2 regions of the Candidatus Thiodiazotropha sp. AKAK2 genome follow, and region 1 is predicted to be linked to the other one. Evidence: predicted binding sites of a transcription regulator. Region 1 holds the regulator's gene; the other holds the start of a gene.

Evidence for each region. The regulator sigma-54, encoded in region 1, starts transcription at its own class of promoters, with help from an activator protein. The targets are predictions, from matches to a motif close to TGGCANGNTNCNTGCTT.
Region 2: the regulator sigma-54 is predicted to act here: its motif matches at 5,159-5,175, upstream of rsxA (electron transport complex subunit RsxA).

Annotation. Positions count from the first base shown of each region.
Region 1 is NZ_JBSYOP010000031.1:85,315-101,481, forward strand. Features, by position in the region: gene hpf (ribosome hibernation-promoting factor, HPF/YfiA family) at 1-293, opposite strand, end outside; gene AC4IE8_RS14375 (RNA polymerase factor sigma-54) at 447-1,931, opposite strand; gene lptB (LPS export ABC transporter ATP-binding protein) at 2,138-2,863, opposite strand; gene lptA (lipopolysaccharide transport periplasmic protein LptA) at 2,860-3,372, opposite strand; gene lptC (LPS export ABC transporter periplasmic protein LptC) at 3,359-3,922, opposite strand; gene kdsC (3-deoxy-manno-octulosonate-8-phosphatase KdsC) at 3,919-4,440, opposite strand; gene AC4IE8_RS14400 (KpsF/GutQ family sugar-phosphate isomerase) at 4,533-5,516, opposite strand; gene AC4IE8_RS14405 (calcium/sodium antiporter) at 5,563-6,534, opposite strand; gene rplM (50S ribosomal protein L13) at 7,079-7,507, shown strand; gene rpsI (30S ribosomal protein S9) at 7,525-7,914, shown strand; tRNA gene AC4IE8_RS14420 (tRNA-Gln) at 7,962-8,035, shown strand; RNA gene AC4IE8_RS14425 (RtT sRNA) at 8,081-8,210, shown strand; gene AC4IE8_RS14430 (VOC family protein) at 8,375-8,791, opposite strand; gene AC4IE8_RS14435 (DUF885 family protein) at 8,788-10,386, opposite strand; gene AC4IE8_RS14440 (OsmC family protein) at 10,379-10,795, opposite strand; gene crp (cAMP-activated global transcriptional regulator CRP) at 11,183-11,836, shown strand; gene AC4IE8_RS14450 (DNA-3-methyladenine glycosylase I) at 12,121-12,696, opposite strand; gene AC4IE8_RS14455 (VOC family protein) at 12,693-13,112, opposite strand; gene AC4IE8_RS14460 (helix-turn-helix transcriptional regulator) at 13,355-14,041, opposite strand; gene trpC (indole-3-glycerol phosphate synthase TrpC) at 14,059-14,856, opposite strand; gene trpD (anthranilate phosphoribosyltransferase) at 15,177-16,167, opposite strand, start outside.
Region 2 is NZ_JBSYOP010000015.1:168,021-184,187, forward strand. Features, by position in the region: gene AC4IE8_RS04650 (electron transport complex subunit E) at 1-614, opposite strand, end outside; gene rsxG (electron transport complex subunit RsxG) at 622-1,293, opposite strand; gene AC4IE8_RS04660 (RnfABCDGE type electron transport complex subunit D) at 1,290-2,378, opposite strand; gene rsxC (electron transport complex subunit RsxC) at 2,375-3,880, opposite strand; gene rsxB (electron transport complex subunit RsxB) at 3,883-4,413, opposite strand; gene rsxA (electron transport complex subunit RsxA) at 4,545-5,123, opposite strand; gene nifL (nitrogen fixation negative regulator NifL) at 5,464-7,101, shown strand; gene nifA (nif-specific transcriptional activator NifA) at 7,101-8,672, shown strand; gene nifB (nitrogenase cofactor biosynthesis protein NifB) at 8,863-10,371, shown strand; gene AC4IE8_RS04695 (4Fe-4S binding protein) at 10,382-10,660, shown strand; gene AC4IE8_RS04700 (hypothetical protein) at 10,672-10,872, shown strand; gene AC4IE8_RS04705 (ArsC/Spx/MgsR family protein) at 10,865-11,281, shown strand; gene AC4IE8_RS04710 (FprA family A-type flavoprotein) at 11,278-12,564, shown strand; gene AC4IE8_RS04715 (2Fe-2S iron-sulfur cluster-binding protein) at 12,605-12,889, shown strand; gene AC4IE8_RS04720 (2Fe-2S iron-sulfur cluster-binding protein) at 12,914-13,270, shown strand; gene AC4IE8_RS04725 (nitrogen fixation protein NifQ) at 13,354-13,851, shown strand; gene draG (ADP-ribosyl-[dinitrogen reductase] hydrolase) at 13,943-14,908, shown strand; gene AC4IE8_RS04735 (hypothetical protein) at 15,523-16,167, shown strand, end outside.

The DNA of each region.
Region 1 (16,167 bases):
CCGGCGCGATGACTCTGCATCTTTTCCTTGTGTTTTAGCACCTGCCTGTCCAACTTGTCAGTCAAGCCATCAATGGCGGCATACATGTCTTCCTGCACTGAATCAGCGAATACGCTGGCACCGTTCACTTGCATGGTGGCTTCCGCCTTTTGCCTCAGCTTCTCAACGCTCAAGATGACATGCACATTGATAACATTATCAAAATGCCGCTCAAGACGTTCGAATTTATTATCTACATAGCTTTTCAAGGCATCGGTTACTTCCACATGATGACCGGTAACGCTTATTTGCATAATTATCTCCTGTCTTAGATGAGTTGGCTCATCACTCTGACCGACTCGTTGAATCGATTCCCGAAATCATCGATCAGGCTGACCATGAAGCCGGATTCGGCTTTTACCACAACCCCTGTTTTCATAGACATCCTACCTGACAGATCGATTCACCTACATCAGTCGTTTACGCTCATTCGATGGCGGTATGCTCATCGATTCACGATACTTTGCCACCGTTCGGCGGGCCACTTTGATGCCCTGCTCCGATAGGATGGCGGCGATCTTGTTGTCACTGAGCGGTTTGCTTGTATTCTCAGCGGCAATCAATTTTTTAATCAGTGCACGAATCGCAGTGGAGGAGCACTCTCCCCCGGCACTGGTATTGACGTGGCTGGAGAAGAAATACTTGAACTCCAACGTGCCACGCGGGGTATGCATATATTTCTGGGTCGTCACCCGGGAAATGGTCGATTCATGCATCTCCAGCGCCTCGGCAATATCCCTTAAAACCAGCGGCTTCATAGCCTCCTCGCCATGTTCAAAAAAGCCCCGCTGATATTCAACAATCTTACTCGCTACGCGCAGAATAGTCTCATTACGGCTCATCAGGCTTTTAATGAACCAGCGTGCCTCCTGCAGATGATTCTTCAGAAAAGTATTGTCGTCGCTCTGATCCGCCCGCCGGATCAGTCTGGCGTAATCATTGTTGACCCGAAGTTTGGGGGTAACCTCGCCATTCAGCTCCACAACCCAGCGGTTGTTACGCTTGCTGACGAAGACATCCGGAATCACATATTCAGGCTCACTGTTTGCAATGGCCGTGCCCGGATGGGGATTCAGGGTTCTGATCAGGCGCATCATGGCGGCGAGCTCCTGCTGATCCACCTTCATGCGACGTATGATCTGATTCTGATCCTGGGCGGAGAGCAGATTGAAGTGATCCCGGCAGAGTTTTATCGCCTGATCCCGATAGGGGGTCTCTTCCGCCAATTGACGCAGCTGAATCAGCAGGCAGTCCTGGGCGCCCTGGGCTCCGACACCCGGTGGATCGAATGCCTGAATCCGGTGCAGCACCGCCTCGATATCCTCCAGAGTCGCTTCCTCATCATTCAGCGAACTCAGAATCTCCTGCAGATCGCCTTTGAAGTAACCGTCCTCATCGATACTGTCGATCAGGGTGGTGGCTATCAGGATATCCTGTTCGGTAAAAGGGGTCAGGGTCATCTGCCAGACCAGATGGTCATGCAGGGTTACAGTGCCGCTACGCTGTACCAGATAGTCATGGTCTGCGGCATCACCGCCGCTGCTGGCCGGTGGCAGGTAACTGTCGTAGACATCGGTCCATTCACTGTCCACCGGCAGATCCTCAGTCAGCTGACTGCTGTCGGTCTTAATCTCCCGCTCGTTATTGATATCATTCGACCCCTCGACTTCCTTGCTCTCGCGGGTCTGCTCGCCACTCTCCTGAGCATCCCCCTCCTTTTGCAGTTGAGTGCTGAACTCCTCTTCGCCCTCGAGCATCGGGTTGGTCTCAAGCACCTCCTGAACCTCCTGGCTCAGATCGAGCGCAGAGAGCTGCAACAGGCGGATTGCCTGCTGCAATTGAGGTGTCATGGTGAGATGTTGTCCGAGTCGGAGCTGTAGAGCCTGCTTCATAGCAGAGATATCTTTGAACCTGGTATGTTATTTGTATGTCTTTATTCTCATTTTAGCTAAAAATAGCCGTCTACGGAAAGATTCTTCTTCACTGAGTCGATTCTCCTGGATTCACTTTGCACTCCAGTATATTCCACGCTCATTGACACCACCTTCGGCTTACCTGCCGCCCCCTGTTTAATCCATTAAAAAACAGCGCTATAGACTCACATCGTAAAATTCTCACCCAGGTAGACACTGCGTACCTCCTGGTTATCGAGAATCTCCTCAGTGGTTCCCTCCGCCAGCACTTTACCACTGTTGATAATGTAGGCCCGGTCGCATATATCCAGTGTCTCCCTAACATTATGATCGGTTATCAGGATCCCAATCTTTAGCGATTTCAGGTGCTGGATGATCTTTTTTATATCGATCACGGCAATCGGATCGACCCCGGCAAAGGGCTCATCAAGCAAAACGAAGGCCGGCTCCATTGAGAGGGCCCGGGCGATCTCCAGCCGGCGTCGCTCGCCACCGGAGAGACTCATCGCCATGCTATCGCGCAGATGCTCGATACCGAACTCCGTCAGCAACTGGTCACATCGGGCCTTTCGGGCCTGGCTATCCAGCTCTTTGCGATGCTCCAGTATTGCCAGAATGTTCTGCGCCACCGTCAATCGTCTGAAGATGGAGGGTTCCTGGGCCAAGTAACCGATACCCAGACGGGCTCGTTTGTGCATCGACTGGTCGGTCAGCTCCTCACCATCCAGATAGATCCGCCCCTGATCCGCCTGCACCAGGCCGACAATCATATAGAAGCTGGTGGTCTTGCCGGCACCGTTGGGGCCCAACAACCCCACCACTTCCCCGCTGTTGAGGTTCAGCGAGACACCATCCACCACTTTGCGCTTGTAGTACTGCTTCTGCAGATCGACAGCCTGCAACTGACTCACGGTTCAGTTTTCCCGGTCTGGGGCTCAATCACCACCTGCACCCGCTGTTTACCCTGGACACTGCTGCCAGCCCTGACCTGTGCATTGGCCCGGTTATAGACGATGCGGTCATTGCGGAAGCTGTTCCCCCCCTGCTCGAGCAGGGCATCGTCGATCAGTAACATCTCATTCCGCTTGAGATGGATCTCAATTCGCATTGCCTGACCATGAACCTCAACACCATCGACCTCAGGCAACTGACTGAATCTTGTCGGTTGCCCCTCACTGACAATCTTTTCAGTTTTACCGGCTGATCGGTGAACCCAGAGACGATCCGCCCACAACTTCATACTGCCCTGGACGATCGTCACATTGCCTTCATAGAGACTGACACCGGTGGACTCGTTGATGGAGAGACTGTCCGCTTCAAGCGACATCGGTTGATTACGGTCATTCTCGAGCCCCCAGGCCGATATCGTAACCGCCATCAGCAGACCACAGATCAAACCCCTGCCCTTATTCAAATTCATAGTGCCCTCGTACCTGACCAAGGAGCTTTAAGCGTGACGGTTCATCAAACCAGATCCGCATGCCGATCGCCGACAGCCAATCCACACCACTGTTGATTCTGACTGCCTCAACGGTCTCGGCATAGGACTTCTCTGCATGGATTGTCAGGTCCTCGGTCTCTATCCGGTAAGGCGCAAAGTCAGCTACCCCTTCACGTTCGATCACCACTTGGCCCGGAAGAAAGAGCGTCTCCTGACGGTGGTCGGCCAGCCCGTTTTCACCCCGCATTCGCCATCCAGGCTCATTGGACCTGAATCGCTGCACCACCGGCTTAAAGAGCTCGGTGATACCGCGCTTTTCATAATGGGTCATTCTGGGGGTCTGCAGAGTCTGTAACAACTGCCCATCGTCATCATACTGTTTTACCAGCAGGTTGACGGCATAGGTATCCGGGGTATCCCTAGCCAGCTCGGGCCTCTTGATCTCCGGCTGTCTCAACTCGTTCACCCACCAGGCCACACTCATTACCAGTGCAAACATCAACAAAAGACCGAGCAGGCGCCTGTTCAAAGATAGTGTTCCAGGCTTGACTGCAAGGTATCCTGAGCCTGCATGATCATTTCACATACATCTCTGGCGGCACCCCGCCCGCCACCATGGGGGGTCTGCCAGTGGGCATGCTGCACCACAAACGGATGGGCATCCTGCACAGCGATGGCCAATCCCACCCGACGCATGATCGGCAAATCCACCACATCATCGCCCACATAGGCGATCTGTTCATTCGACAACCCAAGTTTCTCTTTCAACTCTTCATAGGCAGGCAGTTTATCCAGCTTGCCCTGATAGACATACTGAATACCCAGACTCTCCATACGCAATCTCACCACTTCAGAAGTGCGGCCGGTGATAATGCCGATCACCACACCGGTGTTCTGCAACATTTTCATGCCATGCCCATCTCTGGAATGGAAGGCTTTATACTCCTGACCATCGTCACCCAGAAAAAGTCCACCATCGGTGAGTACACCGTCAACATCAAAGATCACCAGTTTGACCGCTCTGGCCTTCTCATGAATATCCTGCATTTTGCCCCCCTAAGTGTTTCATTTTTATTCTGTGGCGTTGTCGATAATCCCGGCGGCTGAAAGCAAGCCATTCGGTCGCCAGATGAATCTCACTACATAACGCCAGCTCTCAGCAGGTCATGCATATTGAACGCACCAACCAGGCGTCGTCCCCCATCCACAACCAGCAGGCCGTTGATTTTATTCTCTTCCATCATCTGCAATGCCTCAGCCGCCAGCATCTCTGGTGGAACCTGTTTACAATTCTTAGTCATGACCTCTGCGACGCGCATATTGTGGATATCGATCGGCTGATTCAGGGTGCGTCGTAGATCCCCGTCGGTATAGACACCAACCAACTGCCCCTGCTGATCGACTACCGCGGTCATCCCAAGACCTTTCACGGACATCACCTCCAAGGCCTCGTGGAGGCTGGCTTCCTGGCTCACGACCGGCAGCGCCTCTCCGCTATGCATGATGTCACCCACATGCAGTAACAGACGCCGACCCAGCGAGCCGCCAGGGTGGGAAAGGGCAAAATCCTTGGCCGTGAACCCCCTGGCCTGCAACAGCGCAACCGCCAGTGCATCCCCCATCACCAGCGCAGCCGTGGTACTGGAAGTGGGCGCCAAGCCCAGAGGGCAGGCCTCCTTATCGACACTCACATCGATATGCACTTCCGACTCTTTGGCCAGGGTGGAGTGGGCTTTGCCGGTCATGGCAATCAGCGGCACACCGAGCCGCTTGAGTAGTGGCAGGATCACCAGCAGTTCACCGGTCTCCCCGGAATTCGACAGGGCGAGTACCACATCGTCCGGAGTGATCATGCCCAGATCCCCGTGACTGGCTTCCCCGGGGTGGACAAAAAAAGCAGGACTGCCGGTACTCGCCAGGGTGGCCGCCAACTTGTTGCCGATGTGTCCGGATTTCCCCATGCCAATCACCACAATCCGTCCACGGCAATGGAGCAGATAATGGCAGGCCTGCGCGAATCCAGCCCCCAGCCGGGGAATCAGTGCCGAAACAGCTGCAGCTTCCGTCTCAATGACAGCCTGACCCAGCTCAATCATCTGGGCCATCTCTTGTTCGGTGGGCATCGGGGATCTTTTCATCGGAACAGTATGTACGGTTTGATTTGACATCTCAAAGTGGCACCACCACAGAGTAGAACAGCCAGGACTGGTAGCCGATGAAACAGAGCAGCAACCCCAATCCCTCAATTCGATTGATCCGCCCCGGTTTACCAAAACCGTAGCCCATCAGGAAAAGGAACAGGGTCAGACCGAACATCACCGGCAGATCCCGCGTCAGCACGAAGGGGGAGAAGGTGCCAGGCGCCACCAGGCCGGGAATACTCAGAACCGCCAACATATTATATAGGTTTGAACCGATCACATTGCCGATCGCGATATCATCCTCACCCTTCGTCGCACTGGTGATACTGGCGGCGAGCTCCGGCAGGCTGGTGCCGATTGCCACGATCGTCAGGCCGATCACCACATCACTGACACCAAGAGCCACAGCCACATGGGTCGCCCCCCAGACCAGCACTCTGGAGCTGATCAGCAAAAGAACCAACCCGCCAAGCAAAAGCATCAGCGCTTTTTGGGTCGGTACATCATGGGGGATCTCCGCATCATACTCGCCGGCAATCGGGTCAGCCTCACCGGTTTTGGCGGTATAGATCATCCAGCCGAACACCCCGACCAGTAAGACAAGCAGAATCCCGCCATCCAGCTGACCCAGCTCCCCATCCAACATCAGCAGAATGCAGATCACCGTCACCCCAAGCAGAATCGGATACTCCCGTTTCAGCACACTGGAGTGAACAGAGAGGGGTATCACCAGGGCGGTTACCCCGAGAATCAGGCCGATATTGGCGATATTCGAACCGACCGCATTACCGATCGCCAACCCTGGATTGCCGTTCATGGCCGCCATCACGGAAACCAGCACTTCCGGGGCTGAGGTACCGAAGCCGACTACGGTAAGGCCAATCAGCATGGGAGAGACACCCAGATTGTCAGCCAACGCCGCAGCACCGCTGATAAACCGGTCTGCGCTCCAAACCAAAACAACCAGACCCAATAGAATAGAAAGACTGTACAGCAACATGACCTAGGGCCTTACCTCACCTATCGATAGGCTTGCTCCGGAAACGGCGCCGCACTGGGTTACTCGTCGTTCTCTTGGAATCACCAAACCTCTCTCCTCGCGCTTCGATTGGCGCTCTATTTCTAACACAACGGGGCCAACTGGAATGGTGATAACGGACCCTGGTGCTTTTAATCCGTAAACCAAACAGCTTTATCGGCATTTACCCACAGACCGATAGCGAGCCGACGCGATCCCGATCGCGTCAACAAGAAAATAATCAAAGGGTTGAGATGATAGCAGAAAGCCAATACAAGATGCTTGACAATTATATCGGTATATTAGATAATTCAAACATACTGATACATTATGTTTCAGTTATCCTCCTTTGGTGGTATATTCATTCAGCGCAACAACCTCTGTTGCGCTTTTTTTTTTGCCTGACGGCAAACTGACCACCACGGGTGTCCAGGATCGTCAATTAGTCCTTGTGCCAACCCATAGGATCAGGTATTATCCGCCGTCTTTTTCGAAGCACAATAGTTCTCCATTGGAGCGACATCGGATGACTACTTTAAGCGCAAAGCCGGCTGAAGTCCGCCGCAATTGGTACCTTGTGGATGCAACAGACAAGACCCTGGGTCGTCTGTCCACCGAGATTGCACGACGTCTGCGCGGCAAGCACAAACCGGAATATACACCTCACGTGGATACCGGCGATTACATCGTCGTGGTCAACGCAGAGAAGATTCGGGTTACCGGCAATAAAATGACCGACAAGATGTACCACCACCACACGGGTTATGTCGGCAACATGAAATCCATCAGCCTGGACAAACTGCTGCAGAAAGCACCTGAACGTGCGATCGAGCATGCAGTCAAAGGCATGATGCCGAAAAACCCACTGGGGCGCGCCATGTTCAAGAAGCTGCGCGTCTTCGCCGGTACTGAGCACAGCCATCAGGCACAGCAACCTCAGCCCCTGGATATCTAAAGCAAGAGTTTAAGACCATGGCAGACACCCATATCACAACCGGACGCCGTAAGAGTTCCACTGCACGGGTCTTTCTGACCACCGGCAGCGGCAACATCACCGTCAACAACCGTCCGCTCGACGAATACTTCGGCCGCGAAACCGCCCGCATGGTGGTACGTCAACCGCTGGAGTCCACCGAGACCCTCGACAAGGTTGACATCAAAGTCACTGTCAGAGGTGGTGGCACCACCGGTCAGGCCGGCGCCATCCGTCACGGTATCTCCCGTGCACTGGACGCCTATGACGAGTCACTGCATGGCGTGCTGCGCAAGTCAGGCTTCCTGACCCGCGATGCCCGTGCGGTAGAACGTAAGAAAGTCGGTCTGCACAAAGCCCGTAAGCGTCCTCAATTCTCCAAACGTTAAGTCTGGTCTGTGTTGCGGACGATTTCGTCCTGCACCAGATCTGCAACTGGGGATTCGTCTAATGGCAGGACAACGGACTCTGACTCCGTATGTGGAGGTTCGAATCCTCCATCCCCAGCCAACATATATTAAAGCCCGCCACTGTGTGGGCTTTTTTATTGCTGGCTAAAACCCGCCAGGATGGAGGATTTGAACCGATCAGAGGTTCGACGACCGAGCACAGCGAGGGCGATCAGCTTCAGCTGACCCCGAAGGGGCGAGGCCTGAAAGGCCGAGTAATCCTCCATCCCCAGCCAATGCTAAGAAAAGCCCACCATCGTGTGGGCTTTTTTAGTGCTTGCTAAAAACCACCCCGGATGGAGGATTTGAACCGATCAGAGATTCGACGACCGAGCAACGCGAGGGCGATCAGCTTCAGCTGACCCCGAAGGGACAAGGCCTTGAAGGCAGAACAAGGAATTCAGCTCCGATTTTCAGCCTCATAGGCCACGACTGGTGGATGATAGATGATCTGTACGACCACACCATCCGGGTCGTAACAGTAGAAGCTTCTCGCTCCGTCCCGGTGGGTGCGCGGCTCATTTCGCATTCTGACCCCATGAGCGTTGAGAAACTCAAACCACTCATCGACCGCTTCCGGGGTAGCCAGAAAGAAACCGATATGATCAAGGCGTTGGGCCACCTCATCGAACTGCTCTGCAGCGGTCTTGTGGAGTGCAAGATTGTCCGGACCCGAGCTGAGATAGAGATTCTCCGGATCCGGACGCCACTCGATCCCCATCCCCAGCAGCTGCACATAGAAATGCTCACTGCTCGCCATATCCCTGACATTCAACGCCACATGGCGCATCCCCATATGACTCTCCGGTCTCTTCATGACAACACCTCACTCAGAGCCTGATCCCACGGCTGCTGACCCAAAGCCCGTTTCACCACCAGCGGCAAAGCAACAGCCCCATGGGCCAGCAACTGCTCATGCAGCGCTTTAATCGAGGCCCCGGGGTTCTGTTGCAGGTAGTGTTTGGAGAGGCGCTCGAGCAGATCGGCACCGAGCAGCGCCATGAAGGCATCCGTCGGTCTTCTGGAGATGGCGGTCAGGCTGACTTCAGCCCAGCAGGGAATGTCCGAGAGAGGCTTCAGGCGCTCCAGGGCCTGCCGACTGTTGATCTCGCCGATATGGAACTCCAGGTCGATACAGGCCTGCTCAGCCAGCGCCAGTCGCCTCTGATTGAGCAGAATACGATCCTGTTCGTCGAAATAGCCCCGGGTCTCCAGCACACGACTCATGTAGTGAGCCCAGCCCCGCTTGAAGGCCGCAGAGGGGTTGATCTGACGCACCAGGCTGTGCGCCGAGATACCGCCGGCCCAGGCCAGATAGTGACGACCGGCCCAGCTGCTGTAGAGATTCCTCATCCTTATTGCAGCGCGGCTCTCACCGCCTCCGACCTGCTGATCGTGAGGAATCAGGAACACCCCACCCTCCTGAGTCCGCAGATAACTGCCGCAATCCGGCTGGCGAAAACAGCTGTCGGTGATGCGAAACTCCAGCGCCTGCTCAGAGTCGGGCAGTAGCTGATGCTGCCGCAGGAAATCCCTCAGAATCTGTGCCTCTTCCTGATAGGCCTGGATACGTTCGTTACCACTGAGACGCTCACTATCGGAGGCCTTCAAGTCGACAACATCCAGTCCCTGCTGCTGTAACGATTCGTAGGTCTGTTGCAGACGTGATCTGGCGATTGTCAGCGCCTGATCGACCTGGAGCTCGACCTGGTCCCGGTTGTGCAAAAACCAGCTCAGCAGCTCCGGACCGCAATCAGCCGTACCGGAAGCCACCGGTATCAGGTTTTTGATCAGACACTGCTGGTAGTCCTCAACGGCTTCTGCCGCCTGGCTGGCCAGTGACTGCAACCGACCCTGGTCGGCACAGCACTCTCGTGTCTGCGGCAGATCCCGACCAAGCCGTTTCAGCCAGGGCACCCCCTTTTCGGCGGTTTCCAGGGCATCGGCCAGCCACAGGGTAGAGACCACACCGGGCAGCTCAGACAACCTTCCCCGGGCATCCCGCAGATAGTTGGGTGTCAGCTCCAGTACCCCCATCATCGCCTCACAAAGCCGCTCCGGCTGACGAACCACCAGCTCCTGCAGCTGGTTAAGCGGCAGATATTTCGCCGGATCACGATAGCGCCAGTCCTGTTCCAGCAACATCCGGTGCTCCACCAGGGCGGCCCCACGAATCAACTGCAGATCGAGCTGACGATCCGCATCCAGTTGCTCAAAATCGAGGTTATCCAGGCTCACCAGAAGGTTGCTGATCAGGTTCGCCAGGGCTCCGTTGTCATCATCGCCATCCGCAGTCAGTTTACCTTCGTAGCCCGAAACCGAGGCGTAGACAGCCGCCAATGGGTGGAAGCGGAACCAGGCACGATAGTAGTCGGCAACCAACTCATCGAAGTCATTGGCGGCACTACTCATCACGTATCTCGTAGTCGTGGGTAATCTTCGCGGTCGCACCAAGCATGATCGAGGCGGAGCAGTATTTATCCGCACTCAAGGAGATGGCTCTGGAGACATGCTTTTCACTGAGTTCCCGTCCGCTGACGATAAAATGGGCATGAATTTCGGTAAATACCTTAGGGTCAGTCTCAGAACGCTTGGCCTCCAGTTCCACCACGCAGCGGGTGACCTGCTGGCGCGACTTCCTCAATATGGAGAGCACATCGAACTCGGTGCAGCCTCCCATACCGAGCAGCAGCATCTCCATCGGCCTGACCCCCAGGTTCCTGCCCCCATGATCCGGTGGACCATCCATAATTATTGCATGGCCACTACCGGCCTCCCCCATCATGGTGGCTGCCTCCACCCATACGACCCGTGCTTTCATTCATTACTCCAAAGTTGGTATTTATGCCTATTTATACAGAACTTCAAACTGGGGCTAAGGTCACAGCCATACAGGCCGTAAACAAGTTAAACCGCCCTAAGTGTTCCGGAAATAGATGATAAACATGAAATACGTTAAATTTATGGCTTGTTGTTTTTTGTTACACTATAGCTATGCGAGTCTACAGAAGACTGTAAATTCGACAAGTTGATAAGGGTTGCTAAATTTGATCCTACGCTTTTTATTGAACTTCGCATCATACGAAGCATGGGCTCAGATTTTTTGCCATACAGATCACCCGCGACTGAACTCAGTCAGATGACTGGTTCAATCGGCAGGCTGATCTCTATACCATATAACGTTTAATAAATTTAGAGTCCAAAGATCATGACGATCATAAAACCGCCACCGCAGGAACCTGAGTATCTCCAACGATTCCTGTCATTTTGTCATCGCCGGCGCTACCCCAAGAATACCGAGATCATCCATATCGGTGACCCGGCAGATATCCTCTATTACATCACGGAAGGCTCGGTGGCTGTCTACATCGAAGATGAAGATGGTCGGGAAATCATCCTCACCTACCTCAACAAAGGGCAGTTTGTCGGCGAAATGGGGCTGTTCGTCCCGGAACCGAAGCGCAGTGTGATGGTACGCACCCGCGCCTCCTGCCAGATTGCCGAGATCAGTTATCAGCGGCTGGAGCAGCTCTTTTCCCATGATCTGAAGGAGTACACCAAGGATATTCTCTATGCGATGGGGGCTCAGCTCTCCCAGCGCCTCAACCAGACCAGCAACAAGGTGGGACATCTGGCCTTTTTCGATGTTACCGGCCGTATCGCCCGCACCCTGCTGGATCTCTGTAAGGAGCCTGACGCCATGACCCATCCGGATGGTATGCAGATCCGCATCACCAGACAGGAGATCGGTCGGATCGTAGGCTGCTCCAGAGAGATGGCTGGCCGGGTATTGAAAAACCTTGAGGAGCAGGGCCTGATCAGCGTTAAGGGTAAAACCATCGTGGTGTTCGGCACCCGCTGAATCTCTCACCGGCCAGATCGAGTAGGGTGCGGACAAGCCGCACCCGAAAGGTTGCAGGCCCAACACCCCCCTTGCCAAAACACAAATCCTTGAAAGGCATTCTCTTGCCTCAGTGAAACGCCACGGCCCTGAGAGACTTTCAAGCCGATTCTGCTGGAATAGCTGGGCTTCCTTGAGTAAAAAACAGCGAATTTCTTTTTTTAAGTTATGGCCACTATCTGCCTAGCTTCGCGGTGATTGGTGTTCATTTGCGGCAATTACTCTCAAATAAACACCACTCCGTCCTAACTCCCCATCTCCGCTACCACCGGGTAGCGGGGACAGTTGGTCAAATGGTCATTCACCATTCCCACCGATTGCATGAACGCGTAGCAGATGGTTGAGCCGACAAAGCGGAAGCCTTTCCGCTTCAGCTCTTTACTCATAGCATCTGAGATCGGCGTACTGGCCGGCACCTGTTCCAATTTACGCCAGCGGTTCTGCTTCGGTACACCGTCGACGAAATCCCAGAGAAACTCCGAGAACCCCTCACCGGCCTCAAGTTCAAGGAAGGCCTGGGCATTGCCGATCGCCGCATTGACCTTGAGCCGGTTCCGCACAATCCCGGAATCCGCCAGTAGCCGCTTCACATCCCGCGCCCCATAGGCAGCGATCTTACTCGCACCGAAGCCTTCAAAAGCCCGTCTGTAGCCCTCCCGCTTGCGTAATATGGTCAACCATGAGAGTCCTGCCTGGGCCCCCTCCAGGATTAGCATTTCAAATAGATGTTGCGGATCGCGGGATGGCACCCCCCACTCCCGATCATGGTATTCAACATACTCATCATGTCCCAGACACCAGGGACAGGGTTCGGTTTTCATAGTGTCTTATTCTCCTCCGGTCCAATCCAGAAATGGGGCACATGGGCAAGCTCCCAGAGAAAACCGTCCGGATCGCTGAAATAGCCGGAATAGCCTCCCCAAAAGGTCTGCTGGGCCGGTTTGACGAGGGTTGCTCCAGCGCTCACGGCCTCAGCCATGACCTGGTCCACCGCCTCTCTGCTACTCAGGTTATGGGCCAAGGTGAACGGACTCTGCTGCGCCTTGCCAAACTCAACACCAGCATCCTCACCCAGTGCTCGCTTAGGATAGAGACCGAGCCAGCTGCCTTGCAGATCAAAAAAGGCTACCTCATCGCTGTCGAAATCATAGCGAGGCAGTCCCAGTTGCTGATAAAACCGAATCGATTGTGTGAGGTCATTCACACCGAGGGTGATAAGACTGATTCTTGGCTCCATGGCGTTGCTCCCTTGAATGTTATGGTAAGTGGGAGTCTATCCACAGCCTGCTGACAACGGGGTGTCAGTATTGAAACCGGGATCGCAGGCAATGAATTGTTATCCGATTAACCGCCAGCGCACACAAATCACCGCAAAACGTGGCCACAATGTGGAAGTTATTCGGTGCATTTTGCGGTGATTGACGTCCATTTGCGGCATCCATCGCTTGATGCCAAGAGTCATTTGTCCCAGAGACGGGATCAATCCGCCTCTCCATCCACACTGATCAGGTAATCCTTCAGGGTCCGGCCACTGAGCTGCGGGTATCGCCCATTCGCCATCTGCAGAGATTCGATTCGATCCACACGAAACTGACGAAAGCCATCCCGCAACTCACACCAGGCAGCCAAGGTCCAGACAGATCCCCAGTAGAAGAGACCCAGTGGCCAGATTACCCGAGCCGAGTGGATCCCATCCCGACGACGGTAGGCGATCTCTATTTTACGCTGTTGGGCGATTGCTTTACGCAGTTTGGCCACCTGCTCACGGACTTCGGAGGGAATATGAAAATCGGGTACCAGCAGCGCCTCGTGGGAGAGCACCGGTCGAATCCTCTCCGGCACCACCGCTTCCACCTTACCCAGTGCGCTGGATGCCGCTTCCGCCAATGCCGTATCACACCAGCCCTGAACCATCCGCATACCCAACATTAACGCGGTCAGCTCCTCTTCGTTGAACATCAACGGCGGGACACGAAACCCTTTACTCAGACGATAGCCGCTGCCGGCGACAGCCTCGATGGGAATGCCCGACGCGGAGAGGGCATCGATATCACGATAGATGGTTCTGACCGAGACCTCGAGCCGGTCTGCCAGGCTTTCCGCCGTAATGTAGCGCTCGGCACAGAGCTCCTGAGTAATGCGAAACAGACGGTCCGCACGGCGCATGCTGCACTCCAGTCAGATCAGAAAAAGAGCTCCCGCAATCTGGCCCCGGGATCGTCTGCGCGCATGAAGGCTTCACCGACCAGAAAGGCATTCACCTGGTGGCTGCGCATCCGTTTGACATCCTGCTGATCGAGGATACCGCTCTCTGTCACCACAATCCGATCTTCTGGAATCTGATCCAGCAGTCCAAGGGTAGTATCCAGGGTGACCTCGAAATTGCGCAGATTGCGATTGTTGATCCCGATCAGGCGATTCTCCACCGCCAGCGCCCGTTGCAGTTCCGCTTCGTCATGCACTTCGATCAACACATCCATACCCAGCTCGTGGGCCAGATCGTTCAGGCTATGGAGTTGCGCATCATCCAGACAGGCCGCAATCAGCAGAATACAGTCCGCCTCGATCGCTCTGGCTTCATAGACCTGGTAGGGATCGATGATGAAATCCTTGCGAATCACCGGCAGGCTGCAGGCACCTCGGGCCTGTCGCAGATAGTCATCACTGCCCTGGAAGAAATCGATATCGGTCAGTACCGAGAGGCAGGCCGCCCCGCCCTGCTGATAACTGATCGCAATCTCTGCCGGCTGAAAATCCTCACGCAACACCCCTTTGCTGGGGGAGGCTTTCTTGATCTCCGCAATCACTCCAGCCTCGCCGGCCTGAATCCGCTGCGCAATGGCATTGGCAAATCCACGCGGCGCGGAACTCTCCGGTAACAATTCCTGCAGATCCTGAAGACGGCGATTCTCCAGCCGGGCTGCAATCTCCTGCTGTTTGCGGGCGACGATCTTTTTCAGAATATCTGGTGTATCTTTCATCTCAGTCTACTGCTATCTCATTAACGCTCAATCTTCTAAGAAGCTACTCTATTAGCCCCTCTCCCTTTAGGGGAGAGGGGTTGGGGAGAGGGTGTACGCGAAGCGTTAGATCCGGCAAAACTTAAAAAACACATTGACTCATTGCCATTATCGCGTCGATTTCTGCTGAATGAATGCGCTCAGTTTCCCCCTCTCCCCCAGCCCCTCTCCCACGAGAGGAGAGGGGAACCACCTTGCCTACCCATTTGGTCGATTGATGACAATTCTGACGATGAGTCAGTGAATACTCAATCCTCAGTGTTAACGGCACCGTTATAATATCAATCGAAACTCTGGGTCAGTACCACCAGGCGGTCGAGCCGGTTACGCGCTTCACCGCTGGCAATGGCTTCGTTGGCCCGATCGACACCCTCTTGTAGGGTAGCGGCATTACCGGAGGTATAGATTGCCGCGCCGGCGTTGATCATGACGATGTCTCTCGCCGGACCCGGATTATCCTCCAGAACCCCACGAATGGTGCTAAGACTCTCGGCCGCATCATTGACCTGAATCGCCTCCAGCGGGTTACGGGTGACCCCGAAATCCTCCGGCTGAATGGAGAAACGTCGGATCTGACCATCCTTCAGTTCAGCCACATCAGTAACATCACCGATGCTGATCTCATCCAGTCCATCGCGGGAGTGCACCACCATCACATGGCGACTGCCGAGGCGCTGCAGAACCTCCGCCAGTGGCTCCAGCAGCTCACTGCTGAAGACACCCAGCAGCAGATTGGGCACGCCGGCGGGATTGGTCAGCGGGCCCAGCACATTGAAGATGGTGCGAACCCCCATCTCCTTGCGTGGCCCGATGGCATGCTTCATGGCACTGTGGTGGCCTGGGGCGAACATGAACCCAACCCCCACTTCACGGACACACTGCTCCACCTGTTCAGGGGTGAGATCCAGCCGCACGCCGGCTGCTTCCAGGGCGTCGGCACTACCCGATTTGGAGGAGACGGAACGGTTACCATGCTTGGCCACATGACAGCCTGCCGCCGCTGCGACAAACATACAGGCGGTGGAGACATTGAAGGTGCCGGAGGCGTCACCACCGGTACCGACGATATCCACCGGGTGACTCAAACCACCGATCGACACCCCTGAGGCCAGTTCACGCATCACCGAGGCTGCCGCCGCGATCTCCGCCACAGTCTCCCCTTTCATCCGCAGACCAATCAGAAAACCGCCGATCTGCGCTGCCGTGGCGCCACCGGTCATGATGGTTCGCATAACACCGGTCATCTCATCACCCGTCAGGTCCTGACGGGCC
Region 2 (16,167 bases), on a different contig from region 1:
CTCTTCAATGCCAGTATGAATCCCAAAACCAAAAAGCCACCTGGCGGCAAGATGATCAAGAGAAAACCTTTGTAATCTTCAATCAGTGTAATTTCAATGAAGCGGGCCCAACTACCGAGCAGTTGGACAGCATTGCTAAACAAAGTACCACTGCCCAATATCTCTCTTGCCGCACCAAGTAATACCAATGCGAAGGTAAATCCTATACCCATCATTAAGCCGTCATACATGGATTTCATAACGGTATTACGGGATGCAAAGGATTCCGCACGCCCAAGAATGGCGCAATTGGTCACGATCAAAGGGATGAAAAGTCCCAGTACTTTATGCAGATCATGAACCCAGGCGTTCATCGACATATCGACCAGTGTCACCAGTACGGCGATAATCAGCACAAATACCGGGATCCGTACCTGAGGAGTGATAATACCGCGCAACAGAGAGATCAACAGGCCGGAAGCGACCATGACGACTGTTGTTGCCAGCCCCATTCCCAGGCCATTTGTTGCAGTACCGGTAACGGCTAATAGCGGGCAAAGACCCAATGCCTGCGAAAAAACAATGTTGTTATCCCACAAGCCATCTTTGGTAATACGTCTATATTCGTTACTCATAATCGGCTTACTCACTTAATGAGGCACGTTGCAGAGGCTCGTCATCTGAATTGATTACAGGTGGTCGGAGCAGTTCGTCCGTATGTTGCTGGAAAAAAATTAGACCATCATGGACCGCAGTTACGATAGCGCGGGGTGTGATGGTTGCACCACTGAACTGGTCAAATTCTCCACCATCCTTTTTGACACGCCATTGTTGATTGGAGGTATTTACTAACGAGTGATTATTAAAACCTAAAATCCAGTCATCCTTTGCCACTTCGATTTTATCACCCAGACCAGGCGTTTCTGCATGGGACAGTACTCTAACGCCCAATACCTCACCCTCTGCATTGACCCCCATAATAAGTCGAATATCTCCAGCATATCCCTTGCCGACAACTTCCCAGGCGAGGGCATTGACCTGCATACCCTGTAGACCTCGGTATACTGTCAGATTATCTCCTCTCTTATCGGCAATGCTCAAAGGCTGGTCGAGTAGATCACTGTCATAATACTCGGTGGGGACAACCTGATTCAGAGAACGCAGAAGATCCTCTTTTTGTCTTGCCTTGATGTCATCCTTAGTAGCGATATTGCCGGCCACCAGAAGCGCGGTTGCAAGGGTGGAGAAGCCACCTAACAGTACCGCCTGATAGCCAACCCGCTTACGATATTGGGGTTCTTTCGGGGTGCTCATTTGCGATCAGTTCCCTCATTGCTATAAACCAGCGGTTGACCTTTTCGATCACGCCCATAAATTCTTGGTTTCAGATAGTGATCAATCAAGGGGGTACAGGCATTCATCAGCATCACTGCAAACGCCACGCCTTCCGGGTATCCGGCCCAGGTTCTGATCGCATAGATCAGTAGGCCACAACCCGCGCCAAACAGAATTTGGCCACGTATCGAAACCGGGGATGTAACAAGATCCGTAGCGATGAAGAAAGCACAGAGGATTGCCGCACCACTGAGCAGATGTGTCATCGGCCCAACATAACTATTCGGATCGATCAGATGGAACAGGCCGGCCAAAAGTGCCAAGGTACCCAGCATGGAGACAGGTATATGCCAGTTAATCACCTTTTTGTAGATCAGAAATAGCCCACCCAGAAGCAGTAACAAGGCTGATGTTTCACCAAGACTGCCCGATGTCTGCCCCCATAATTGTTGCCAGATCGAAACCGTTGTGGTTGCTGCCTCCGGCAGCGCAACACCCCGGCCAAGCTCAGTCTTGAGATGTCCCAGTGTCGTTGCGCTACTGACTGCATCGATAGCATCCGACGAGCCGAAGGTGATTGCCAGACTCTCCAGAAAACCAGGTGCCTGGGCTGAAAACATGGGTACTGGTTGGTTGAAGAGCGTCATTTCAAGTGGAAATGAGATCAACAGGGCAACCCGGGCAACCATTGCCGGGTTGAATAGATTCTGGCCTAAGCCACCAAATACCTGTTTGGCAACAATGATGGCAAGCAGGGCACCAATCAGGCCGATCCACCAGGGTGCCCAGGGAGGTAAAGTCATAGCCAACAACCAGCCAGTTAATATCGCAGAACCATCCATAACGAAGGGCTTGATGGGTTTTCCGGCAACCCTTAATGAGAAGGCTTCAGCCAGCACACAAACCACTATGGTCGTAAGAAAAAGGAAAATTGCAGGCCATCCGAATTGATAGAGCCCGAACAGTGTGGCCGGGAGTAAGCTGAGCATAACCAGTCCCATGGTTCTGCTGATACTGCTCTTGGCATGGGTATAGGGACCGAAGATCGATGTCTCTTCACTCATGATTCTGCTCCTGCTACCGCAGCTTTATCAGCCTTTTTACGTTTCTTCTCCTCCATCTCTTTTTTACGTTTGGCCATGGCTTCTCGCTTAGCGCGTTTGATTTTCTCCATGCGCTCAGTCCTAGCTTCAGCGAGACGTTTGGTCTCATTTTGTTTATGTTGTGTCCGTTGCCTGGAAGCCAGCTCACCCTTGGCATAGTTAAAGTATTGAACCAACGGGATATGAGAGGGGCATACATAGGCACAGGAGCCACAGGCGATACAGTCGAGCAGACCCAGTTTGACTGAACTGTCGAGGCTGCCGGCCTTGATATGATTTGCCATGTCGAGTGGCACCAGTCCACAGGGGCAGGCATTGACACAGCTTGCACAACGGATGCAGGGCATCTCGGTTGTGGTTTTATTTGCCTTGTCGGAGAGTGCTAGCAGACCATTACTGCCTTTAACTGCTGGAACCCGCAGGCTTGGCAGAGGTTGTCCCATCATCGGGCCACCACTGATCAATCGCTCTGGCACCTCCCTGAAGCCACCACAGTAATCGATCAGATTGTTGAGGGGGGTTCCAATCAGTACTTCAACATTCTTGGGATCTTGAATGGATTCACCGGTGACAGTCATCACCCTGGAAATAAGCGGTCGACCGAGTGCGATGGCATCATATACAGCCCGTGCGGTAGCGACATTGTGTACCACCACACCTATATCTGCGGTAAGGCCCCGTGCCGGAGTCTCTTTACCGACCAGTGTCTGTACCAGATGTTTTTCAGAGCCCATCGGATAGCGGGTCGGTAAGCCGACCACGGTGACTATATCAGTGTCTTCTGCCGCCTCTCTGATAGAAGCTTGCGCATCTGGTTTGTTATTCTCAATCGCGAACAAAATGTGATCCACATCCAATGCGCGGGCCATCAGTTTCACACCTTCAACAACCTGCATTGCCTGTTCGCGCATCAGACGATCGTCGCAGGTCAGATAGGGCTCACACTCAGCACCATTGATTACCAGGGTATGGAGTCGGTATCTCTTACGCAGATTCAGTTTCACTGCGGATGGGAAGGTTGCACCCCCCATACCGACAATTCCGGCACGGGCTACCCGGTCTGCAATCTCTTCCGGAGAAAGTTGGTAATAGTCATCGCAGGGCTCTAATTTGTCCAGCCATTCATCCTCGCCATCTGGTTTTAACGTGATGGTTCTAACTGACAGGCCCGAGGGATGGTGTGCCGGATATCCACCAACACCCATGATGCGTCCGGATGTTGGTGCATGAACCGGTGCTGAAATCGCACCCTGATTACGTGCCAGCAGTTGACCCTTTTTGACTTCGTCACCACGCCTGACCAGGGATTCGGCCGGAGCACCGATATGTTGTTGCAGGGGAATATGCAGAAGCGGGGGCATGGGCAGTTTTTCAATTGCCTGTCCGGCACTTAACTGCTTACGATCATCCGGATGAACGCCACCTCGAATTTTAAACAGTTTGAATAGTTTGCCAGTTGACATGACTAGGCCACCTTAGCCGGTTCAGGCCAATACCATGTCTGCAAGGTCTTGATGATCGGACGCATCTCTATGCATTCGGTGGGGCAGACGTCATAACACTTCTCACAACCTGTACAAGCATCAGCAAATACGGCATGGATCTGTTTGGGGCCACCTAAAATGGCATCGGTAGGACATCGTTTGAAGCACTTTGTACAACCGACACACAAATTCTCATGCACGAATGCAACCATCGGTGCTTTCTCTTCCACTGATGAGAGATCGATGCTAACTCCCATTTTTTCCGCCAATGACTCCGCGAGGGCTTTGCCTCCTGGAGGACACATGGTTACCGCGGCATCGCCATTGGCCACAGCTTCAGCGGCCGGACTGCATCCCGGGTAGCCACACTGCCCACATTGGGAGCCAGGCAGTAGACTCTCAATCTCCTCCTGCAGCGGATTGCCTTCAACAGCTAGATATTTGGCAGCGATCCCTAACATGGCGCCCATGGTGATACCCAGTGCAGTCAATACGAGGATTGCAGAAACCATCATTGCATCTCCAACTGTTGATACAGATCTTTACAAATCACACCGAATGATTTGGTTTTGAAACAATCTGGTTCCATCGGTTCTCCGAACATTGAGTTCTCCATTTAAACAGTCTCTTTACAACTTCTGAGTTACTGGCTGGTCAATCCGGCGAAGCCCATAAAAGCCAGTGACATCAATCCGGCCACCACATAAGCAATCGGGGTGCCGCTAAAGGCCTGTGGCACATTGGCCAGTGCAAGACGTTCACGTAATCCGGCAAACATCACAAGCACCAGTGTGAATCCCAGTGCAGAACCGAAGCCATACAGTAGACTGGCAAGAAAGCTGTTTTCCTGTTGCACATTGAGTAGAGCAACTCCGAGCACCGCACAATTGGTGGTGATCAGCGGGAGGAAAATACCCAACACCTGATAGAGTGCAGGGGAGGTTTTGCGAACCACCATCTCGGTAAATTGAACGACGACTGCAATGACCAGGATGAAGGTCAGGATTCTCAAAAAGCCCAGGTCCAATGGCTGTAATACATAGAATTCCAGCAACCAGCCTGCAAATGCAGCTAAAGTGAGGACAAAGGTCGTGGCCAATCCCATGCCCAGCGCTGAGTCAAGCTTGTTGGAAACACCCATCAAGGGGCACAAACCCAGGAACTTGACAAGAACGACATTATTGACCAGTGCGGTCGAAAGAATGATCAGAATATATTCCATAAATAGCCATCGATTCAGAGTAATGGCTATTACCCCAACAAAAAATATGCCAAGCGCCATAAAAAAGGTAATCAACTGCAATCACTATTGTTCAGCAATCTCCCAGGGTGCAGAAATAAAGGCCTGAATGGAATAAGCCCTAATTTAGTGCGGAATTGCACCGGCACCGGGCATAGGCATGTTTGTAGTCTTCGTTACAGATTCCGCTAATTCATTTGTAGATTACGTAACAAACAGGACATTTTGCAGGATCAAGCACCGATCTGGAGTGCTGGTATGGGAATTGCACAAGTATTGTCATGTATAGAGTTTCTACAGTGGAATTAAGGTGCAGCGAGCTATGATCCAGCGCAAAATACAATCAACAAACAGCGACAACCTAGTTGACAGGATCAATGATTTTCTGGCCTCACCTCCTGAGGGAACACCGACTGAAGTTTTGGAGGCATTCAGCAGTTTGGACAGTAATCAGTTTTTACCACCCAAGCTTTTCTATGAATTGGTCGAGCAAGCACCGATTGCTATCTCTATCACCGACCCGACAGCCCGAATTCTCTATGTGAACTGCGCCTTTGAGACGTTGACCGGTTATGCAAGAGAAGAAGTTATCGGAAAAAATGAATCGGTACTCTCCAGTAAATCGACACCTGAATCAGTCTATCGTGAACTTTGGGAGACGATTCAGGGTAATGAAGTATGGCAGGGTACATTGGTCAACCATCGTAAATCCCAAGAGGAGTATCTCGCTGAACTGACCATCTCTCCTGTCAACAACAACAAGGGACAAACGGCCTATTTCCTGGGGATGCATCGAGACATAACTGAGATGCATCAGTTGGAACAACGCTTGAAATTTCAAAAAAACCTGACTGAAGCAACACTGAACGCAGCGCCAATGGTGGTAGCTGTTGTTGCTGCTGATCGTAAGGTTTTACTGGACAACCACGCCTACAAAGCCTTGATAGGCGACTTTAGGGGTGTGGAGCCGGCCTCTCTGTTTCTTGAGGCGCTGGAACAACAGGTCGGATTTGATCTGGGTAAGGTATGTCAGGTTGGTAACGGCTTTACCAATGTTGAGATCAGATTGGACCCCCCGGGTGGTGCGGCACCCAGATGGTTTACCTGTTCAGGAGTCAATGTTCCAGAGTTGGATGAGGCTGCCCGTAACTATTTTAAACAGGCAGAATCAACAAGATGCTGTCTGTTGTTGATCGCCAACGAGGTCACCGGAAGTCGCAAACGTATACAGGAAGCGCGGCTCAATATGATACGTGCCAATATGGCAGAACAACAGATGGTTCAGACCATGCGTGAGGCTATATCCGGCGCCATTTTCAAAATTCAGGCACCGTTGAATGTCATCAAAGCCGCATTGTCCATGCCGACAGCGGGTCAAGAGAGTATGGGGATGAGGATTGTTTTGCAACAAGCCTTAAAGAGTGGTGATGAGGCAATGGAGAGCCTGCATGAAGCACTACCAAGTCCTGTTGTTGAGCAGACCTCGTTGGTCAATATCAATGAGCTGCTGCATGAGGTGGTGAAACTTTCTACTGAAAACCTGCTTTCCGCCGGTGTCGTGGTCGACTGGCGTCCGGCACCGGTACTAGCGGAAGTGAATGGTCGGATCAATGCGCTACGTGGGTTGTTCAAATACCTTATAGACAATGCCATTCAGTCATTGATTGAAGCCAAGCAGGACTATCGGGAAATTCGTATCCAGACCAAACAGGATAATCAGGATTTACTGATTGAAGTAATGGATAACGGCGTAGGTATTCCAAAGGCCCACAGGTTGAAAGTATTCGAGCCTTTTTACTGTGGGTGGGAACAACCAAAGGAGCATGCCGGAATGGGATTGACCATGGCTCAAGAAGTCGTCATCGGACATGGTGGTAATGTTGAGATTGATGCTAACTTTTATGGTGGCTGTCGAGTCTTTGTCAGACTACCTCTAAACGGCATGGAGGAGACGCTTTAATGAGTTCGACTGATATCAATATGGATAATATGGGAGTGGAACATAACAATATTGTCCTGGAGTCGGAGCTGGAGAGCCTCTACCAAGTCAGTCAGGTTTTAAGTCGTTCCTTGGATTTCAGGGAGACACTGACTGAAGTGCTTAGTCGGTTGAGTGATACCGCCAAACTACGCTATGGCATGATCTGTCTGCTGGATGATAGCAGTGGTGAATTACTGGTTACCGCTTTACATGAGAATCCTGCACCCTTTAACACAGTAAGATATAAACCGGGAGAAGGTGTGGTCGGGGCGATAATGTCTAGCGGTAAGCCTCTTGTTGTCAGGCGTATCTCCGATGAAGACCGGTTTCTGGACAGACTTGGCGTGTATGACCCGGAGCTGCCATTTGTTGGTGTTCCCATTCTGATTGGAGATGAGACCGCCGGTGTACTGGCAGCCCAACCATTGGGCAGTATCAGTTTACTGAAATTGCATGAACGTTTCCTGCAAATGGTTGGCAATCTGATCGGTCAGAGTGTGCGCCTGGCAAAGAAGGTGGAAGATGAGCAGCTGGCGCTAAAGGATGAGCGCGATTCACTTCGGCGCAAGGTGCGCGGAGAGCATGGCTTCTCCAACCTGGTTGGACACACCCCCAGTATGCGCATGATCTTTGAACAGGTACGTCAGGTGGCCAAATGGAACACTACAGTACTGGTTCGAGGTGAATCAGGAACCGGTAAAGAACTGGTGGCGAATGCGATTCACTACAACTCCCCGAGAAGCAATGGCCCTTTTATTAAGCTGAATTGTGCGGCATTGCCGGATACCCTGTTAGAGACGGAACTGTTTGGACATGAAAAAGGCGCATTCACCGGTGCCGTCAATCAGCGTAAAGGACGGTTTGAACAGGCTCATGGCGGTACCATCTTTCTTGATGAAATCGGAGAAATCAGTCCTACCTTCCAAGCCAAGTTACTGCGAGTACTGCAAGAGGGAGAGTTTGAGCGGGTAGGTGGTGTAAAGACCCATGTGGTGGATGTCCGGGTCGTGGCGGCCACCAATAAAGATCTTGAGTACGAAGTACAAGAGGGCAATTTCAGAGAGGACCTCTACTATCGTCTCAATGTGATGCCGATTCAGATGCCACCTTTGCGGGATCGCAAAGAGGATATCAATGATTTGACCCGTTTTCTGGTGTCAAAAATCGCCAAAAGCCAGGGGCGTGAATTATCCATTGATGACGGTGCAGTCAGGCTTCTAATGCATCATGACTGGCCGGGCAATGTGCGTGAACTGGAGAATTGTCTGGAACGCGCTGCTGTTATGAGCGGCGAAGGGGCGATAGATGAAAACGCGATTAACCTGAGTGGTCTGAAACCGATGCTCGATCAGAGCTACTCCCAGGTAACCGGTACCGGTAACGCTAAAGTTGATTTTGACGATCCTGACCTGGATGAACGTGAACGGGTGATTGCTGCCCTGGAACAAGCCGGATGGGTACAGGCCAAGGCTGCACGGTTACTTGGAATGACTCCAAGACAGATCGGTTACCGGATTCAGACCTTGAATATTAAAGTTCGGCAGATGTAGTTACTCTCTGTCGGTTGTCATACAGACACTGTAGGCAGCTCTGTATAGAAACTGACAGATAGTCCCCTTATGTTGTGGAATATTCTTAAATACAACAGGTTATATGTAGATAAAAACTAGGCACGCAGATTGCATTATCACTTTCAAGCGTAATAACAACCTCATTGTGTCGCTATTTGGAGGCCGGATGATGGAATTGAAAGTGATAGGTCAATCAGCAGATAACACAGCTGAAAGTGGGTGCAGTGCATCCGGATGTGGTGGTAGCAGCGATCAGTTATCCCATCTACCGGACCATATTCGGGACAAGGTGCATAATCATCCCTGTTATTCCGAAGAGGCACACCACCATTTTGCTCGCATGCATGTGGCGGTCGCACCGGCCTGTAATATCCAGTGCCACTACTGCAATCGTAAATACGATTGTGCAAATGAATCACGACCCGGTGTGGTCTCTGAACTGTTGACGCCGGATCAGGCTGTTAAAAAGGTGATGGCGGTCGCTGCCAATATCCCGCAAATGACCGTGTTGGGTATCGCCGGGCCTGGCGACCCTTTGGCCAATCCAGAGCGGACTTTCGATACCTTTCGTCAACTGACCGAAAAGGCACCGGATATCAAACTCTGTGTCTCTACCAACGGCCTGTCACTGCCGGATCAGGTGGATGAACTATGCAAACACAACATCGATCATGTAACCATCACCATCAACTGCGTTGATCCCGATGTCGGTGCAAAAATCTATCCCTGGATCTTCTGGAATAATCGCCGAATCAAAGGTCGTAAGGGAGCAAAAATACTCATTGAGCAACAGCAGAAAGGGCTGAAGATGTTGACCGACCGGGGCATACTGGTGAAGGTCAATTCAGTCATGATCCCCGGTGTAAATGATCAACACCTGGAAGAGGTGAGCAAGGTCGTTAAGGAGAAAGGGGCGTTTTTACACAATGTGATGCCACTGATTGCTGAAGCGGAACATGGCACATTCTACGGTGTGATGGGGCAGCGTGGACCCACCCATGATGAGTTGCAAACCCTGCAGGATAAATGTGCCGGTGACATGAATATGATGCGTCATTGCCGGCAGTGTCGCGCGGATGCTGTGGGCATGCTTGGTGAGGACAGGGGTGATGAATTCACCATGGAAAAAGTTGAAGTGATGGATGTCGATTATGAGCAGGCAATGAAAAAGCGTGCTGATTATCAGGCAGAAATCGAAGCCAAGCTGGAAGCGCAAAAGAGCAGCGCAAACGAAACATTTATCCCCCTCACAGCCCTGACCAAGCAGAAAAAGGAGACACGCCCGGTATTGATGGCTGTTGCCACCAGTGGAGGTGGCGTAATCAATCAGCACTTCGGCCATGCAAAAGAGTTTCTGATCTATGAGGCCTCCATGACCGATGTTCGCTTTATCGGTCATCGCAAAGTCGATCTCTACTGTTCAGGTGGCGATACCTGTGGTGATGCAGAGACAACACTGAAAAAGACAATACGTCTGCTTGAAGGATGTGAAACCGTGCTTTGTTCAAAGATCGGCTATGAGCCATGGGAAGTACTGGAAGAGTCCGGTATTCAACCGAATGGTGAGCATGCCATGGAACCGATTGAAGATGCAGTGGCCAAGGTCTATGCGGAAATGGCGGAGAGTGGCCAACTTGAGCAACAGAGACAGGCAGATCAACTACAGGCTGGAGCCTGAGGAGTAGAGCATGGCTTATGAAATCATAGAGAGTTGCGTCAATTGCTGGGCCTGCGAGCCGCTTTGTCCAAGTGATGCGATATTTGAAGCCAGGCCGCATTTTAAGATAGATGCAAAGAAGTGCACAGAGTGTGAAGGGGATCATGTTGACCCGCAATGCGTCAGCATCTGTCCTATCGAAGGTGCGATTCTTAATCCATTCTCGGAACCTGCCAATCCTCCGGGGTCATTGACCGGGATACCGCCGGAACGAATGGAAGAAGTCATGGCTGAGATTCAATCACGCTAGGAGATCATCCCATGTTCGATCAAAAACCAGCTCTGCAACCTGTACATCGGGAGACGGATAAACCCAATCGCTACTGGATGAAATTTGTGCGTAACCATTTTGTCAAGCCGGCAGACTCACTGCCACCAAGAGGCATGGCATTACCAGAGCGTCTGTGGCAACGGCAATCTGCTTTGATTACGAGTATGCAGGAGTCACACAAAGATGACTGATCTGGTTTTTTATGAAAAGCCAGGTTGCATCGGCAACAAACAGCAAAAAGCGATCTTGCGTAGGCTGGGTATCAGTTTGGAAGTACGTGACATACTCAGTGAAACTTGGACAGCGGAAAACTTACGATCATTTTTTGGCAATAAAGCCATCTCCGCTTGGTTCAACGAAAGTGCACCACTAGTAAAAAGTGGGGAGATCGAGACCGATCATTTAGATGAGACTGAGGCATTACGCTTAATGGTAGAGCAGCCGATTCTGATCAAACGGCCATTAATGATCTATCAATCGCTGAAGCAATCCGGCTTCACAGTTGGGCCGGTACTTGACTATCTTGGTGTAAACCTGAATGACGGTCAAAAAATGGAAACTTGCCCGATGTCTGATCAGCCGTGCGAGACGGTACCGTGAGTAACCAAATCGATGTGTCAAGTCACCGAGATGCTGTCGAGTTTGCAGATGGTGTCTACTGGATTGGGGCGCTGGACCCTACATTGAGGACGTTTGACATTATCCTCAGTACTGCGAATGGCACGAGCTATAACTCCTACCTAGTCAAAGGGCAGGATGGTGTTGCGATTATTGATACGGTCAAAGAGAATTTCAGTGAGGAATTTTTTGCCCGCCTAGAATCAGAGGTTGATTACAAAGAGATCAAAGCGATCATTCTCAATCATCTGGAACCGGATCATACCGGCGCTTTACCCGAGTTGATGCGTCGTGCACCTGAAGCAAAACTCTATATCTCCCAACGAGCAACTTCAATGCTCAAAGCACTGCTCAAACCAACTAGCGATGATGGTTTCGAGTACACCACTGTAACCACTGATGACCGTATCTCACTGGGAGATAGAACACTTCGTTTTCTACATACTCCATTTCTTCATTGGCCAGACACCCAATGCACCTACCTTGAAGAGGAGGGGATCCTCTTCTCTGGAGATGTATTCGGTTGCCACTATTGTGACAAAAGATTGTTCAACGACTTGGTTGGCGACTTCAGATTCTCATTCGACTACTACTACGCCCATATCATGCGGCCATTCAAAAAGCATGTCATGGATGCGTTGAAATTGATTGAGCCACTCAAGATCAAGCAGATCGCCCCGACCCATGGTCCCATACTCAGAGAGCGACCACGTCGCTACGTTACCCATTATCGGGAACTATCCACCTCCAGCCTGTCACGGGAAATCGGTGTTGCAGAGCAGTCCCTGGTGATTTTCTACATGAGTTCCTATGGCAATACCGCACGCATGGCGGAAGAGGTCAATGAGGGGGCCAATGCAATCGACGGCGTAAGGGTCTCTCTATATGACCTGGAAGGTGGTGAGACTGGACCGTTCGTCGACCTGATCGAAGAAGCCGATGCCTTGCTGTTTGGTTCACCAACCATCAATGGTGATGCCGTCAAACCGGTCTGGGACCTGCTTTCCTCACTGGCCGTTGTCAACCTGAAGGGAAAACTGGGTGGCGCTTTCGGTTCATACGGCTGGAGTGGTGAAGCGGTAGCGATGATAGAAGACAGAATGCGTGGATTAAAAATGCGTATTCCACAACAGGGCTTGAGAATCAAATTGATACCCACTGAGGAAGAGTTGGAAGAATGTCGGGCCTTTGGTAAGGCCATCGCTGAGGAAATGGTAGGGAAAAAACAGCAAAAGGCAGTGATCGACATGGCCGACCTGGCATGACTCCGAGTGTTATTAATCTATTTAATTAAGGTGAAATGAAATGGCAAAAGCGAAAATTACGTTTCAAGACATTGAGCAGACTGTCAATGTGCCTGCGGGTACAAGAGTCATCGAGGTCTCTGAAAAAATTGGTGCCGGTATTATCTACGGTTGCCGGGAAGGAGACTGTGGTACCTGCATGATGCATGTTGAAGAGGGTTGGAACAACCTGACTGAACCTTCTGTACTGGAGGAGAAAGTTTTGAAGGAGAATATGGCTGGACGGCATGATCGCCTCGCCTGTCAGGCCCAGATCCTTGGTGACTGTAGTGTAAAACCTACTTAAAAACAGTATTTAGGAGTTAATGAAATGCCATTAATTACATTCAGTAATCCCGATTTTAAGGATAAAACGGTCTACGCAGTAGCTGGTAGTTTTACCGAAACAGTCCTGAAAATAGCCAAAACCAACAAAATTCCAATCAACTTCGATTGTGGTGATGGTGATTGTGGAAGCTGTGCAATTCAGGTCAGATACATCGGTGACAAAGAGCCAATGGGCTACCATCTTGAGGAGAAAGAGAAGAAAATCCTCAGGGAACTAGGCAAAATCAGCAAGCAAGAGATGGAAAAGATGATCGTTGATGATTTGCCAAGCAAATGGCGACTTGCTTGCCAGTTCATTCCCAGAGATGAAGATATCGTAGTTGAATATGAGGCGCTATGATGTCTAGCACAGCACCGATCAGTGATAGTGTCACAGCGTGTCATTGCAGACTGATCGGTGCTGCTGCGCACCAGGATGATGCTATGGAATCAATTCTGGCCCGTATTATTGCTTCATGGGCCTATGGACATAGCGTATTACCACAGTGGATGGGCTTGGGAGAGCTGGAATTTCGGCGCCTGCTCCACCACCATTTCCCGACCATACAACCACAAAACCTGTTAGGTTTCGATCATTCTCCAATGTGTGAAAATGATGAGGAGATGGAAGATCTGCGTAATTTGTTAATAAACAATCGCGCTCAACGGAGTCTTTCTGAGCATTGGTTAGTTGAAATACTGATCTATGGCTGTTTGGGAAACGACCATTTGTGGCAGGATCTGGGGCTTTGGAGTCGTGCCGACCTCTCAAAATTGATGGCAGATCACTTCACGCCACTATATGAGCTTAACTCTAAAAACATGAAATGGAAGAAATTTCTCTATAAAAGGCTGTGTGAAACAGAGGGAATTTACACCTGTCGTGCACCCAGCTGTGAAGCTTGCGCCGATTATTCGGTTTGCTTTGCTCCTGAGGACTAATAAACTATAGAGAATCAGGCTGTTAATCTCCCGGCGACCAATTTGACTACATTCAGCTACAGTTAGCCTGACTGAAAGGAGGCAACAAACGTTGCTTAATCAGTCTGTAGCGGGAATTGATGAATGGTGCATAATGCCAGGGCAAAAAACAATAATTGATAACGACATTTCACAGCGTGCACTTTCAGCTTATCTGGGACTGGCTATTGGCGATGCTCTGGGCGCCACCACAGAATTTCTCACACCGAATGAAATTAAAGTGCAATATGGTGTCCATGAGACCATATCCGGGGGAGGCTGGTTGCATTTGAAACCTGGTCAGGTAACGGATGATACCGAAATGAGCCTGGCTCTAGGCGATGCATTACTCAAAAGTGGTGGTGTCAGTGCCAAGGCCGTGGCTGAATCATTCAGTGACTGGATGCGTAGCAAACCAATCGATATAGGCAATACGGTTAGGAGGGGTATCATACAGTTCAGGAACACCGGCCGCCCATGGGTTGATGAGAATGAATATGATGCAGGTAATGGCGCATGTATGCGGTCACTGCCAATAGCAATTCTGTATGTCAATGGATCGCAGGATACCCTGGTCGTTGCATCACGAACGCAGGCTCATACTACCCATAACAATCCGCTTTCAGACGCCGGTACCGAGGCTGCTTTGGAGATGTGTGCTGCGGCTATGAAAGGAGAGGATAAAGCGAGACTTAAAGAAATAGCCGACCGACTGGTTGAAACCCATAAAGCATTTCGTTTTGACAAACGGCGGGTAGAGAACCCTAGCGGGTATATCGTCGACACCTTGCAGGCAGTATTTCAGGCCTTATTTGATAATGAGGACTTTGAGTCCACCCTTATTGATGTGGTCAACAGAGGTGGGGATGCTGATACGACAGGTGCAATCGCTGGGATGATCGCCGGGGCATTCTACGGTCAGAGTGGTATACCAAAAAAATGGCTCAAACGGTTAGATCCATTTATCGTGAATCGCTGTAAGTCACAAACAGATGCACTGCTCAAACTGGCAGCTGAGCATCCTAGTGTATCTGGTTGACTACGACCGAGTAGACTCTATTACATAAAACTACTATATCCTGACTACAGTCTACACCTAACCAGAACTACTGCTTTACCTCCAGAGCGATTGTCGAAATACTTTACAAATACACACTGTTAAATCGCTTTCTCTTGTAATTAATCTTTAACTTTCAATAACTCAAATGGGTTGGCATAGGTATTGCTGCAATGACTATGTAATTGATGTTGATTTTGCTCGTCAATAACATCAATTTTTTTTGCAGCACCAGGAGTCCTAGCAAGTGATCAACTTATTTGAAAATAAACTGGAAACAGCAAGGCTCTCCAGTCATATCAGTGACGCAGTCGAATCGAGTTCCGGTTGCCTCATGAGCTCTCAACAGTCAGACAACCGCAGGAGCTCAATACTCAACATGGCTAATCGATCAAAGGTCTGTTCTCTTCCGACAAGAAACGGAATGGTTAGGCGTTTGGTCTGGTTTTAGTTTACTTTGAAATCCTGCGAGCTGTCTCTTCTCTTATTCTAAATTATCCTGCACAGTTTCCATCATCTCATTCCAGGATCGATTGATTACACATCAGATAATCATTTGATCACAGTTCTGCAAATTAACTGTATAATCCTCTAGGATGAATAAACACAACAGTGATTCCGTCTACAAAACCCCAGAAGCCAATCTGTTGGAGGAAGAGGAACTACCCACTTCCTTGCTGAACAGCAATCTTAATTATACCAAGCTGATATTGCTATTTTGGTTGTCTCTTCTCTATTTGTTGGCAACTCTTCCAATGGTGGCAATCTCTTTTATGAGTGGCGTGGTGCCAGATAATGAAAGCTACCGTTTAGCAACTGATATCGTAAGCCTGATAGACAATCTACTCTATCTATACCTGCTGTATATGTTTAAGCTTTTATTGAATTACAGACTGGCTTGCCATTCAGTTGATAACTATATTTATGCCGCAATTATCCTCTCACTGATTATGTCTGTACTCTCATATATCATGCCGGAAGAGGTGGAGTCACTCGGTTTCAGTACGCTGGGCTTTTTTGTTCTGATGGTTCCATTGGGGGTTGTCAACGTTATTTACGGGATCAAGCTTCTTAAACTCCAATCCTATTTCAGCTATCTAAGGCTCTATTCATGGAGCACCATCATTGCAGGAATATTTCTGGCTTCTGTTGTGTTGTTTTTGTTTGCAATTCCCGCTGGTATGGTATCAAGTTTTGCAATGGCAATGATGTTCCATACAACGGCCAAAGAGCTTAAAAGG